DNA from 2 places in the Micromonospora sp. NPDC005203 genome. Region 2 is predicted to be linked to the other one. Evidence: riboswitches for the same ligand, from Rfam matches in the RefSeq annotation. Region 2 holds a riboswitch; the other holds the start of a gene.
What was found. A riboswitch is a leader RNA that binds a small molecule or an ion and turns the genes downstream of it on or off. The one in region 2 is predicted to bind cobalamin.

Region 1: another riboswitch for cobalamin. It lies ahead of cobN (cobaltochelatase subunit CobN); the one in region 2 lies ahead of ACFYPM_RS24925 (acyl-CoA thioesterase).

What each region holds. Positions count from the first base shown of each region.
Region 1 covers NZ_JBIAKV010000006.1:217,293-223,171, reverse strand. The annotation lists gene cobN (cobaltochelatase subunit CobN) at 1-3,465, opposite strand, end outside; cobalamin riboswitch at 3,728-3,857, opposite strand; gene ACFYPM_RS16500 (hypothetical protein) at 4,486-4,821, opposite strand; gene ACFYPM_RS16495 (RNA polymerase sigma factor) at 4,942-5,523, shown strand; gene ACFYPM_RS16490 (hypothetical protein) at 5,516-5,879, shown strand, end outside.
Region 2 covers NZ_JBIAKV010000013.1:23,228-29,106, forward strand. The annotation lists gene ACFYPM_RS24915 (copper chaperone PCu(A)C) at 1-79, opposite strand, end outside; gene ACFYPM_RS24920 (copper resistance protein CopC) at 144-2,192, opposite strand; cobalamin riboswitch at 2,323-2,537, shown strand; gene ACFYPM_RS24925 (acyl-CoA thioesterase) at 2,734-3,171, shown strand; gene ACFYPM_RS24930 (DinB family protein) at 3,775-4,314, shown strand; gene ACFYPM_RS24935 (hypothetical protein) at 4,424-4,759, opposite strand; gene ACFYPM_RS24940 (winged helix-turn-helix domain-containing protein) at 5,416-5,643, opposite strand.

The DNA.
Region 1 (5,879 bases), on a different contig from region 2:
GTACATCCAGTCGTCGACCACGCCGGCGGTGGCGTCGTAGCCGAACAGGTAGTCCACGGTGGCGGCCAGCTCGAACGCGCCCTTGTAGCCGTGCCGGCGCATCGCCGCGATCCACTTCGGGTTGACCACCCGGGCGCGGAACACCCGCCGGGTCTCCTCGCCCAGCGTGCGGGTGCGCACGTCGTGCGGCATCGCCGAGTCGCCCACGTACGCCTGCGGTGACGTGCCGGTGAGGTGACGGACCATCGCCACCATCCCGCCGTGGTACTGGAAGTAGTCGTCGGAGTCGACGATGTCGTGCTCGCGGGTGTCCTGGTTCTTCACCGCCACCGCGATCCGGGCGAAGGAGCGTTCCATGTCGGCGCGCGCCTCCCGCCCATCCAGGCCCCGGCCGTACGCGTAGCCACCCCACACCGCGTACACCTCGGCCAGGTCGGCGTCGCTGCGCCAGGTCCGGGCGTCGATCAGGGGCAGCAGGCCCGCGCCGTACGCCCCCGGCTTGGAACCGAAGATCCGCGCGGTGGCCCGCCGCTCGTCACCGTGCTCGGCGAGGTCCGCGGCGACGTGCGCCCGCAGGTAGTTGTCCTCGTCCGGCTCGTCGAGGGCGGCGACCCGCCGCACGGCATCGTCGAGGAGCGCCACCACGTGTGGGAACGCGTCGCGGAAGAACCCGGAGATGCGCACGGTCACGTCGACGCGCGGCCGGCCCAGCTCGGCGGTCGGCACCACCTCGATGCCGGTGACCCGCCGCGACCGGTCGTCCCACACCGGCCGGCAGCCCAGCAGCGCGAGCACCTCGGCGATGTCGTCGCCCTGGGTGCGCATCGCGCTGGTGCCCCACACGGTCAGACCCACCGAGCGGGGGTACGCCCCGGTGTCGGCGAGGTGCCGGGCCAGCAGCGAATCCGCGAGGGCCACCCCGACGTCCCAGGCGTTGCGGCTGGGAATGGCCTTGGGGTCGACGGAGTAGAAGTTGCGGCCGGTGGGCAGCACGTTGACCAGTCCCCGGGTGGGTGAACCGGACGGGCCGGGCGGCACGAACCGGCCGTCGAGCGCCCCGAGGGTGTTGGTCAGCTCGTCGGTGGTCCGGTCCAGCCGGGGCACCAGCTCGGTGGCGGCGAAGTGCAGCACCGCGGCGACGTCCGGGATCGACTGGCCGGTCACCTCGGCGACCACCGCGTCGACGGCCTCGGCGTCCCAGCCGAGCGTCTCCATCCCGATAACCAACCGCCGGGCGAGGGCTTCGATCAGGTCGACGGCGTCGGCGGCGGTGCCGGCCGGCCCGTCCACCACGTCGGTCAGCGCCGTGGGCACCGCCAGTCGTTCGCCCGGTGCCGCGAGCAGTTCCTGCTCGTCGAGGGAGTACGCGACGGCGAGCGCCTGCCGCAGGCCGGGCAGGGCTCGGGCGCCACCCCAGATCTGCGGGGCGCGCAGCACCGCGAGGACCAGGTTGACCCGGGGCTCACCGGTGGGCGCGTCGGCGAGGATGTGCAGCCCGTCGCGGATCTGCACGTCCTTGATTTCGCAGAGGTACCCGTCGAGGTGCAGCACGAAGGTGTCGAAGTCGTCCGCGTCGGGCATCGCCTCGGCGTGCAGGTCGTGGTGCAGCTCCGCCGCGCGGACGAGGTCCCAGATCTGCGCCCGCACGGTGGGCACCTTGGCCGGGTCGAGGGCCTGCACGGTGGCGTACTCGTCGAGCAGTTGCTCCAGTTTGGCCAGGTCGCCGTAGGTTTCGGCGCGGGCCATCGGCGGCACCAGGTGGTCGATGACCACGGCGTGCGCCCGGCGCTTGGCCTGGGTGCCCTCGCCGGGGTCGTTGACGATGAACGGGTAGACCAGCGGCAGGTCACCGAGGACCGCGTCGGGCGCGCAGTCGGCGGCCAGGCCGAGGCCCTTGCCGGGCAGCCACTCCAGGGTGCCGTGCTTGCCCAGGTGCACCACGGCGTCCGCGCCGAAGCCGCCATCCGCGACCGGGGCGGCCAGCCAGCGGTACGCGGCCAGGTAGTGGTGACTCGGCGGCAGGTCCGGGTCGTGGTAGATGGCGATCGGGTTCTCCCCGAAGCCGCGCGGCGGTTGGATCAGCAGCACCACATTGCCGAAGCGCAGCCCGGCGAGCACGATGTCCCCGCCCTCGGTGTAGAGCTGGCCGGGCGGCTCACCCCAGTGTTCCCGGATCCGCTCCCGCAGCTCGGCCGGGACCTGGTCGAACCAGCGCTGGTAGGTCTGCCCCGGTATCCGCGCCTCGGCGGCGGCCAACTGCTCCGGCGTGAGCCACTCCACGTCGTGACCACCGGCGGCGATCAGCGCGTGGATCAGCGCGTCACCGTCGTCGGGCAGCGCCGCGTCACCCAGGTCGTAACCGGCGTCGGCAAGCGCGGCGAACAGCCGGACCGCCGACACCGGGGTGTCCAGCCCGACGGCGTTGCCGACCCGGGAGTGCTTGGTGGGGTACGAACTGAGCACCACGGCGATCCGCTTGTCGGCGTTGGGCACGTACCGCAGCCGGGCGTGGCGCACCGCAATCCCGGCGACCCGGGCCGCCCGGTCGGCGTCGGCCGCGTAGACCGACAGCCCGTCGGCGTCGATCTGCTTGAACGAGAACGGCACGCTGACGATCCGGCCGTCGAACTCGGGGATGGCCACCTGCATCGCCGCGTCCAACGGGGACAGCCCGGCATCGCTGCCGGCCCACTGCTCGCGGGTGCTGGTCAGGCAGAGCGCCTGGATGATCGGCACGTCCAGGGCGGCCAGGGCGCCGACGTCCCAGGCGTCCTCGTCGCCGCCCCCGGAGGCGTCCGCGGCGACCGCGCCACCGGCGGCCAGCACGGTGACCAGCAGCGCGTCGCAGCGGGCGAAGAGCCCGAGCGGGCCCGCGCCCGTGGTCAGCCCTCGCAGCGAGCCGCAGAAGATCGGCAGCGGGTTGCCGCCGGCGTTGTGGACCGCGTCCGCGAGGACGTCGACGAAGTCGGTGTTGCCGGCGAGCGCGTGCGCCCGGTAGAAGACGATCCCCACGGTGGGCCGCCGCGGGTCGTTCGGGTGTTCGCCATGCACGCCGTACGCGGCGGTGGGCGCGGGCGGGGCGAACCCCTCGCCGGTGAGCAGCACCGTGTCGGAAAGGAACCAGGCGAGCTGCCCGAGGTTGTCCGGCCCGCCCTCGACGAGGTACGCCAACGCCTGGGTGACGACCCCGGACGGCACTGTGGAGATGGCCATCAGCTCCGCGTCGGGCAGCGCCTCGCCACCCAGCACGACCGTCGGCACGCCGGTGGCGAGCACCGCGGCGAGGCCGTCCGGCCACGCCTGCCGACCGCCGAGCAGGCGTACGACGACGAGGTCGACCCCGTCGAGCAGGACGGGCACCTCGTCGGCGGCAACCCGCGCGGGGTTGGCGAGCCGGTAGTCGGCGCCGCTGGCGCGGGCGGCCAGCAGGTCGGTGTCGGCGGTGGAGAGCAGCAGGATGCGCACGGCGGGCTCCGGAGAGTGACGCCCGGGCCGCTGAGGGAGGCGACCTGGACGAAGCGGGTGGGTGCGGCGTCAGCCGGTACGACGGCGCGGCCGGACTCACCGACGCGGGCGTCGGGGCCGGTCAGCGCCGGGCGCTCAGGTCAGCGGTACCGGAAGCCAGCGGCCTGGAGCGCAGTGTGACGATGATCGTCGATGAATGAGACGCCGTGCGTCATCGGGTCCTCCTCGGGTGTCCACGCCCTGGGGTACATCCCGACGGCCGAAGTATCCTGGCTTCCGGATCGACGCTCTCCCCCGGCCTTCCAACCGCAGACACACGGTCGTGACTCACGAGGGGGGATCGCTCCCCGGTGACAGTGGCGGGACCGCGTCGGAATCGCACCGACTTCCTTCACTGCCGTCAGGCCGCGAATGCTGCCACACCCCTCCGCCGCCGGTCAACGCCGACCCGACGTCGCCGAGCGGGCGACATCCATCGAAAGTCAGCAATGATTGCGTGCGAAGGAGCCCTGCTTCGCCGGCGTTAGGTCAATGTGTCGCGTCCTTTGCTCTGCTTCAACCGATGCACCAGTAAGTCGTCGCATCGTTGCGCCGGTTGAAGCAGAGCAAGGGACGCGCGCATGTCCCCTGGCCTGCGCCTATCGTTCGGTGGGACGGTGGCATCGGCGCGGTCACCTAGGATCGGTGATCACTGGCTCAACGTCCGCGATCAATCTCGGGGGTCGACCACCATCAGCGCCGCCCGATTCTTCCACCTCGCCGGTCGGGTCTGACTCCGTCCTGGCGGCTCGGACCCGGACGCGGTCCAGGCCGGCGTCGCCGTCGTCGCCGACGAGCGCGGCAGTGTGATGATCGACGCTCGGCAGAGCCCCGGGCACGCCCGGGAGATCCAGGCCACGCTCGTCGCCGCGGGCCTTCCGCGGCCGCGCTGGCTCGTCTCTGGTACGTCTCCAGCCAGGCCGAGCCGATGACACATGAGCAGGCACACTCGGTCGTCGAGGCCACCTGAGCCGACCGGCCTCAGCGGGCGTGGCGTTCCGGATGGGCCCGGCTCCACACCCGCATCCGTTCCGGATAGCCGGTGCGGCCCGCCTCGTACAACGGCACCGCGTGCTTGCGGGCGATGGCCCCCGCGGCGCGGGGCGTGCCGGTGCGGCGGCGGATCCACTCCCCGTCGTGGGCGATCGCCACCACTGTGGTGTCCGTCGCGGTGGTCTCCGGCTCCAGGTAGAACTCCACCCCGTGCCGGCTCGTGACGAACGCCTCCAGCGCGGCGAGGTCGTCCCGGGTCGCCTCCCGGTCCAGCTTCGTCGGGGTCGCCTCGACGCCCCGTGACCGGCGACTGAACCAGCTCATGCCCCACCCCTTCCCTCGACGCCCTCCAGTGCAGCACCGAATCCTGGCAATACGCTGCACGCCGGGTGGGAGACAGCTGACCCGACCGGGGGTTGGAACCCACCGAGCGTGGGCGGTGTCATGAGTGTGACCCGAACGGAGGTTCCCCTGGACGACGACGCGCTCGTCACCCGCGCCCGCTCCGGCGACCTGGCGGCGTACGACCTCCTGGTCGCTCGGCACACCGCGTCCGCGTACCGGACGGCGGCGCTGCTCGGCGCGGGCTCGGACTCCGAGGACGTCATCCAGGAGGCGTTCGTGAAGGCGTACCGCAAATTGTCCCGTTATCGGGGCGAGTCGTCCTTCCGGTCCTGGTTGCTCGCGATCGTCGCCAACGAGACCCGCAACCTGCACCGGTCGCGCGGCCGCCGCGACGGTCTCGTCCTGCGCGCCGCGGCGGCGGACCCGACGGCGGAGACCGCCGAGGACGGCGCGGTGGGTGCGGTCCTCGCCGGGGAGCGCCGCGCCGCGCTGGTGCGGGCCCTGCGGCAACTGCCGGTACGCGACCGCGAGGTGATCGTCTGCCGGTTCTTCCTCGACCTCAGCGAGGAGGAGACGGTGGCGGCACTGGGCTGGCCCCGGGGCACGGTGAAGTCGCGCACGTCCCGGGCCCTGGCGAAGCTTCGCGGCCTGCTCGACCGGGAGGAGGTCCGGCATGGGTGACCTCGAACGGGAACTGCGGGACCTGTCCGCCTGGCTGGAGACGCCCGAGCCGCCCGACGTGCGCGCCGAGGTCCGCGGACGGCTGCACCGGCCGGTGCGGCGGTGGCGTCCGCTCGTCGCGGCGGCGCTGGCCGCCCTGCTGCTGGTGGCGGTGTTGCCGCCGACCCGTGCCGCCGTCGCCGATGCGGTGACCGGGCTGCTGCGCTTCGCCGGTGTCAGCATCGCCGTCGCGCCCGCGCCGACGGTGCCCGGTGGCGTCGCGTCGCCGTTGCCCGGGCAGCGGGTCGCCGGTCTGGACGAGGCACGACGGGCGGTACGGTTCCCGATCCGTCTGCCGGCGAAGCTGGGTCCGCCCG
Region 2 (5,879 bases):
CCGCGGCGCCCACCGCCAGGACGGCGGCGGCGAGGACGGTGGCCAAGCGGCGTGAACCGAGCGGGTTGGTGCTGCGCATGTGTTCTTCCTCCGATGATTGCTGCTGGCTGGATGGTCGGCCGCAGCGGGGAGAAAGTTCCGGCTCAGGGCACGTTGATCGTGTACTCGGCGGTGTGCACCTTGCCGGCGACCTGGAAGTCGAAGAACGCCCGGTACCGGCCCGAGCTCGGTGCGGTCAGCCAGAACTTGACCGACCCGTCGACCAGCTCCGGCTCGGGGTGGACGTGCACGTACCCGAGGTCGCCCTCGCGGACGACGACCAGGTGCCCGTACGCGCCCAGGTACGGCTCCAGCTGCACGGGCACGGTCGGGTCGGCGCTGACCTTGAAGTGCATCGGCGCCGTCACCCCCACCGTCGGGGTTCCGGTCATCGACACCGCGTACGGCCCGGCCTTCGCCTGGGCCTGTACCGGCGGCAACGCGGTCGGGGTGTGCGCGCCGGGCACGGTGTGGTCGACGCCCAGCACGAGCGGAATCTGCGTGTCGTTGGTCGCGGTGACGGAGAAGTCGGCGTAGACGCGGTAGCCGCCGGGCCGGGCCAGTGTCAGGGGTACGCTCCAGGTGCCGTCGGCCGCCATCGTCGGGTGCAGGTGCTGGTAGCCGGACAGGTCACGGCCGACCACGATCAGGTGCAACGGCTTGTCGTGGACGACCGCGAAGCGGGTCGCCGGTTGCCGGTCGGTCCCGACGATGCGGAACCGGTAGTCCGCGCGTACCCCGGGCGGTTGGGACCGCTCCAGTGGTTGCAGGGTGTAGCCGCCGGCGCTGACCGTCGTCCCGGTCGCCAGCGTCTCGCCCGTCGCGCCGTCACCCCGATGCGTGTGCGGCCCGGTGCCCGCCGGATGTTGGTGCCCGTCGTTCGCGGAGCCCACCTGCCCCGCGGCGGGCGGACCGCCAGCGGGCTGTCCGGCGGTGCGGCTCGCCGGGTTTCCGTCGCCGGTCCCGATGCGGGCCAGCCCGAAGCCGGCCAGTAGCGCGATCACCAGCCCGCCGACGAGCAGGGCCAGGTGGGTGTTGCTCAGCCGGGATCCGGGCGCCGCGGCGGTGAGGTCCGGGTCGGGTCCTGGTCCGGGCTCGACCGTCGGCTCGCCGTCCGTACCGGCGACGGTTTGATCGGTCGGCGTCGGATCGACCGCGACGCCCGTGCGGGCCGTGACGACCGCGTTGCCCTTGCCTGCCGCCGGCACGGTGGTGGCCCGCCGCTTGTCGCCCGGAGTCGGCGCGACGACGGTCTTGCGACCGTTGGCCTTGCCACCGCCGACGGTCTTGCCGCCGACGGCCTTGCCGCCGACGGCCGGGCCGGTGCCGGCCCTGTTCGTGGGACGGGCCCCACCGCCGCGTCGAGCGTAGCTCGCCGGCGAGGTACGGCCCCGGCCGGTGGGTTTGCGGGTGGACGCCGATCGGCGACGCCAGACGATGTACGCGGCCACCGCCCCGGCCGCCGCGACCGCCAGCGCCCAGCCGGCCCAGGCCAGTGCTCCGGGACCGCTGTCCCCGGTCGACCCGGTCGACGGTGCCGCTGCGGCCGGCGGGGTCGACGCGTCGTCCGCGGTGGTCGGCACCGCCGAGGCCGGCCCGGACGTGTTGTGCTGCTCGGTGGCGGCCACCAGCGCCGGGTCCGGCTGGGTCGACGGCGGGCTCCACCCCTTCGGCGCTGCGGCCACCCGCCCGTCGTAGCGGAAGGTCAGGGTGCCCCGCACGGTGTCGCCGTCCGAGGCGACCGACAGGTAGCTCACCGAATACTGGCCCTTCGCGGGCAGGTGGGCGACGGTCACCACCGCGGGGAACCCCGTCGTGTACTCCCGTGGCTCAAACTGCCCGTTGACCAGGAAGTACTCCCGTACCGGCTTCTTCAGCGGCTTCGGCTCGCCCTGCGACCAGCCGTCATCGACCCGGGTGCCGTCCGGGGCGGTGACCGTGAAGAACGCGTTGGCGGCGGCCTTCTCGGTGAAGTGGAGCCGCACCGCCGTGAACGGCTCGCGCACGGTGGAGCCGCCCGCCGGTGTGGACTCGGCGAGGGTCCCGTGAGCTGCGGCGGGTTGAGCGGACGCGAGCAGGGCGACCGCCGAGGCGAGGAGGAACGCGAGGAGGCCCGAGACCACCCGCCCGCAAGTCTGGGGGAGACGACGCATCTGGATATCCTCACCCTCGCGAGACTTTTTTCAAGAGGTGGCGATCTTCTTCCTCCAACGACAAAAGTTGAGGACGAGGTCGCGGGTCGCCGCAGCGGGACGCCCCGGGTGGACACATTCCCTGGCCAGCTATGCTGCCGACGGCGCTGGTTCGCCCCGTCGTGACCGGCTGGGCGTCCTAAGAGGGAACCCGGTGGAAATCCGGGGCTGCCCCGCAGCGGTGAGTGGGAACGACCGCCGTCATCAGCACTGGGCCAACGGCCTGGGAAGCGACGGCCAGTAGGGGACCGGCGCGACCGGTCAGGCCCGCGAGTCCGAAGACCTGCCGGCGCCGCGTACACAACCGTGTGCGCTGCCGTCGGCCTCGCGGGTGGGCTGAGCGGGTGACGGGCCGTGTGTGTGGCGCACGGCCAGGTCCTCGTCAGCGCGTGTCCGCGACCCGGCGGTGTGGTTTCCCGAGGGACGGACTACCGCTGTGCACGACACCACCACGATCGCCGGCCGAGCGCCGTCGGCGTCGCACCTGACCCTGTCGCAGATCATGGACCAGCACCACACCAACCTGATGGGTACGGTGCACGGCGGCCGGATCCTCAACCTCATCGACTCCGTCGCCGGTGTGGTCGCCGCCCGGCACTCCGACGGGCCGGCGGTGACCGCCGCCATCGACGAGACGGCGTTCCTGCGCGCGGTGCGGGTCGGTGACGTCGTACACGTCGACGCCCGGATCACCTGGGCCGGCCGCAGCTCGATGGAGGTCGCCGTCAAGGTGACCGCCGACCGGTGGGACCGGGCGGTGCCGCCCACCGACGTGGCCACCGCCCACCTGGTCATGGTCGCCATCGACGACGACGGTCAGCCTCGTACGGTGCCGCCGCTGCTACCGGAGACCGACGGGGACCGGCGACGGTACCGGGAGGCGGAGATCCGCCGGAAGCACCGGCTGGCGCTGCGGCGCGCGCTGCTCGACGACGGCTGACGCGCCCGTTGTGGCGGTGGCCTGGTCCGAGGAGCCCGCTCCACCGTCGCCGGCAGGCCGGGGCATGCCCGGATCACACGCGGGCATACCCCGGCCTCGTCGCATTGCTGCCGCTCGCCCTGGCGTCCGGTAGGCGTCACGGCGCTCTTGACGCCGGATTTGGTAGTGGCAGCCGGATACCCTGCTCGATAACCGACCGGGGAGAGCCAATGGGCCTGTCAAGCCGTGAGTGTCCAGACTGCAGACGACGGGTCAAGGAGCCGTTTCAAGAGACAATCACCGGCCGCAGGGTCTGCCCTGACTGCGCCAACGCCCTCTTCATGGGCTCTGCTGCCGGCGCAATCACGGGGAATGTCGGCTCCGGGTACGGCGTCTGGGCCATGCTCATGCGCAAGATCCGGCGTTCGTCTGAGCGGCGATCCGAGTGACGACCAGGACGACTGTGCCCGGACGTCCATGAACTCCGGTGGACCTCAAGGCAGCTCAATCGGTGGTTCCTGCGGGACGAAGGTGTCAAGCATCGCCAGCGATGCGCGCCGACGTCGAAGTTGGTCCACCGCAACTCACTTGACCGGTGTGATCCGCCCGCGGTGTGGTGGCGCCGTGAGCAAACTGTGGACCGCCCCCGAAAATGACCCCAGGACCTTCGGTCAGCCCGTCGGCGAGAAGGCGACCTACCGGGAGTACCTCGGCAACTACCGCCTGACCATAGAGATGAAGTGCGACGGACTGGACGCCGAGCAGCTCGGCCGACGCGCGGTACCGCCCAGCACCCTCAGCTTGCTCGGCCTGGTCCGCCATCTGGCGCAGATGGAGAACCAATGGTTCCAGCGTGTGCTGCAAGGGCGAACCGACGCACCGTGCCTTTACCAGCACGAGGACGACCCGGATTGGGACTTCGGGGGCGCGCTCCCCGACCCGGCCGTGGTGAAGGACGCCTTTGCAACCTGGAAGGTCGAGATCGCCAAGGCGGACGAATGGCTCGACGCCCTCGACGAGGCCGACCTGGGCCGCGAGGTGCTTGTCGACGGTGGCAGCCACGCCACGCGCGACGTGGTTGTCCACGTGATCGAGGAGTATGCGCGGCACGCTGGCCACGCCGACCTCCTGCGCGAGTGCATCGACGGGCGAACCGGCCTGTGACCCACCAGGACGGTGGGTCAGCATGAGGACCGCCGTCAGGATGCAACCTCACCGTGAGTTCAGCCGATGCTTCAGGGCAGTTCGGAGGGCCGTGTTGGTTGCCTTGGGGTCAAGGAGTCCGTGGCTTTGGCGATACGTCGGGCGCATCCATGTGGAAGACCGCCGATGGCTGGCTAGGTCGCCATCCCTCAGTCAGAGCCTTGCGGACGACTGCCGCGACCGTCGACGGTAGAACAGGGACGGGCGGGCCGCCGATCCAGTTGCTCGGATGGTCCTGAGGCATGCTGACCAGCAGCACGCCGCCCTTGCAGTCGGCTTGCTCGATGGCGAGGGTAAGGGGCCGCTCGCAAAGCCCTTGGGCGTAGGTTGGCTTCCCGCGCACTCGCCACCGGTAGACGATGTCGTCGACCGTGATGAGCCTTGCGCCCTTCTTGGTCAATGCCATATCAATCGCCTCGCGGTCAGCTTGTCGGGTGCCGGCAGCTAAACACGGTGCCTCGGGCCGTGGGGCGGGCACACAGGGGGCACAAGACACCGCGAAACGTCGTCAGCAGCGAACAACTATGGGAGCCTGAGACGCCTTCTCGGCAGGTGTCGGATAGCATCGCCGCTGGTAGCGCGGTAGCGGCCCTTAGTTCCGCTTCAACATCTGAGTCAGGAGTTCCTGGCTCGCACGAAGTCCGCGTAGTCCTCCCGGGCAACCCCGTGGTTGACCCAGCGATCCGGCGACGCCCCGGTCGTTCGCTGTGCTAATTCCAGCGCTTCGGCCGGGTCTTCAACGTGACCGATCAAGCGGCCAGGCCCGGGTCGTCCTCGCCGTCTGGGTCCAGCGACGGGAACACCGACAGGTCCCGGCGGTTCTCGTCGTCCAGGTCGACACGTTGTAGCCCTCTTGCCAGGGCCAGATGGACACCCAGCGGATGCCTTCGTCGCCCGCAACCACGACGGGTCCGAGGAACTGCTCGACCGCCTTCTTGCGGTGCAGCGCGCCAAGGAGGAACGACCTGCTGAGGTATCGCACCCTCGGAGGTTGACCGCGGACCGATCCGAACAGTGCGCTCAGAACTTGCAGGCGTGAGGTCGCCGCTGCGGCGGCTGGTTCTACGGAGAAATTCGCTCGGCGACGAAGACGCCAACGCCGGGAAGAGTCTCGGTCATCCCTTTGATCCGTAGTACCTGCATGGCGCGGTCGATCACCGGCTCGGTGACCCCGTAGTGCTCGATCAACTCGCGCCGACTGGGCAGCTTGGAGCCGGGCTGGAACTCGCCGGACTTGATGCGTTCGGCGAGGTCGTCGGCGATTTGCTCGTAGCGGTAACGCGGTGGCACGTGACTCTCCTCGGTTGGCAACACGAGTAGACCACTTCGGGCATCCACGCCTCCAGATTGCTCCGGCACAAGGAGACAGCAGTGCTCCCTTCGGCATGGGCAGGGCAGATCCTGGCGCGAGCGGGGGAGGCGAGCCGGTGAAGCGAGTGTCGTACGACGAGTACGTGCTGGCGGTGGCGCTGACTTTCGCTCGCCGTCACCGGCCCGTGTGGTCCTGGCGACACTGGCGGCGCATG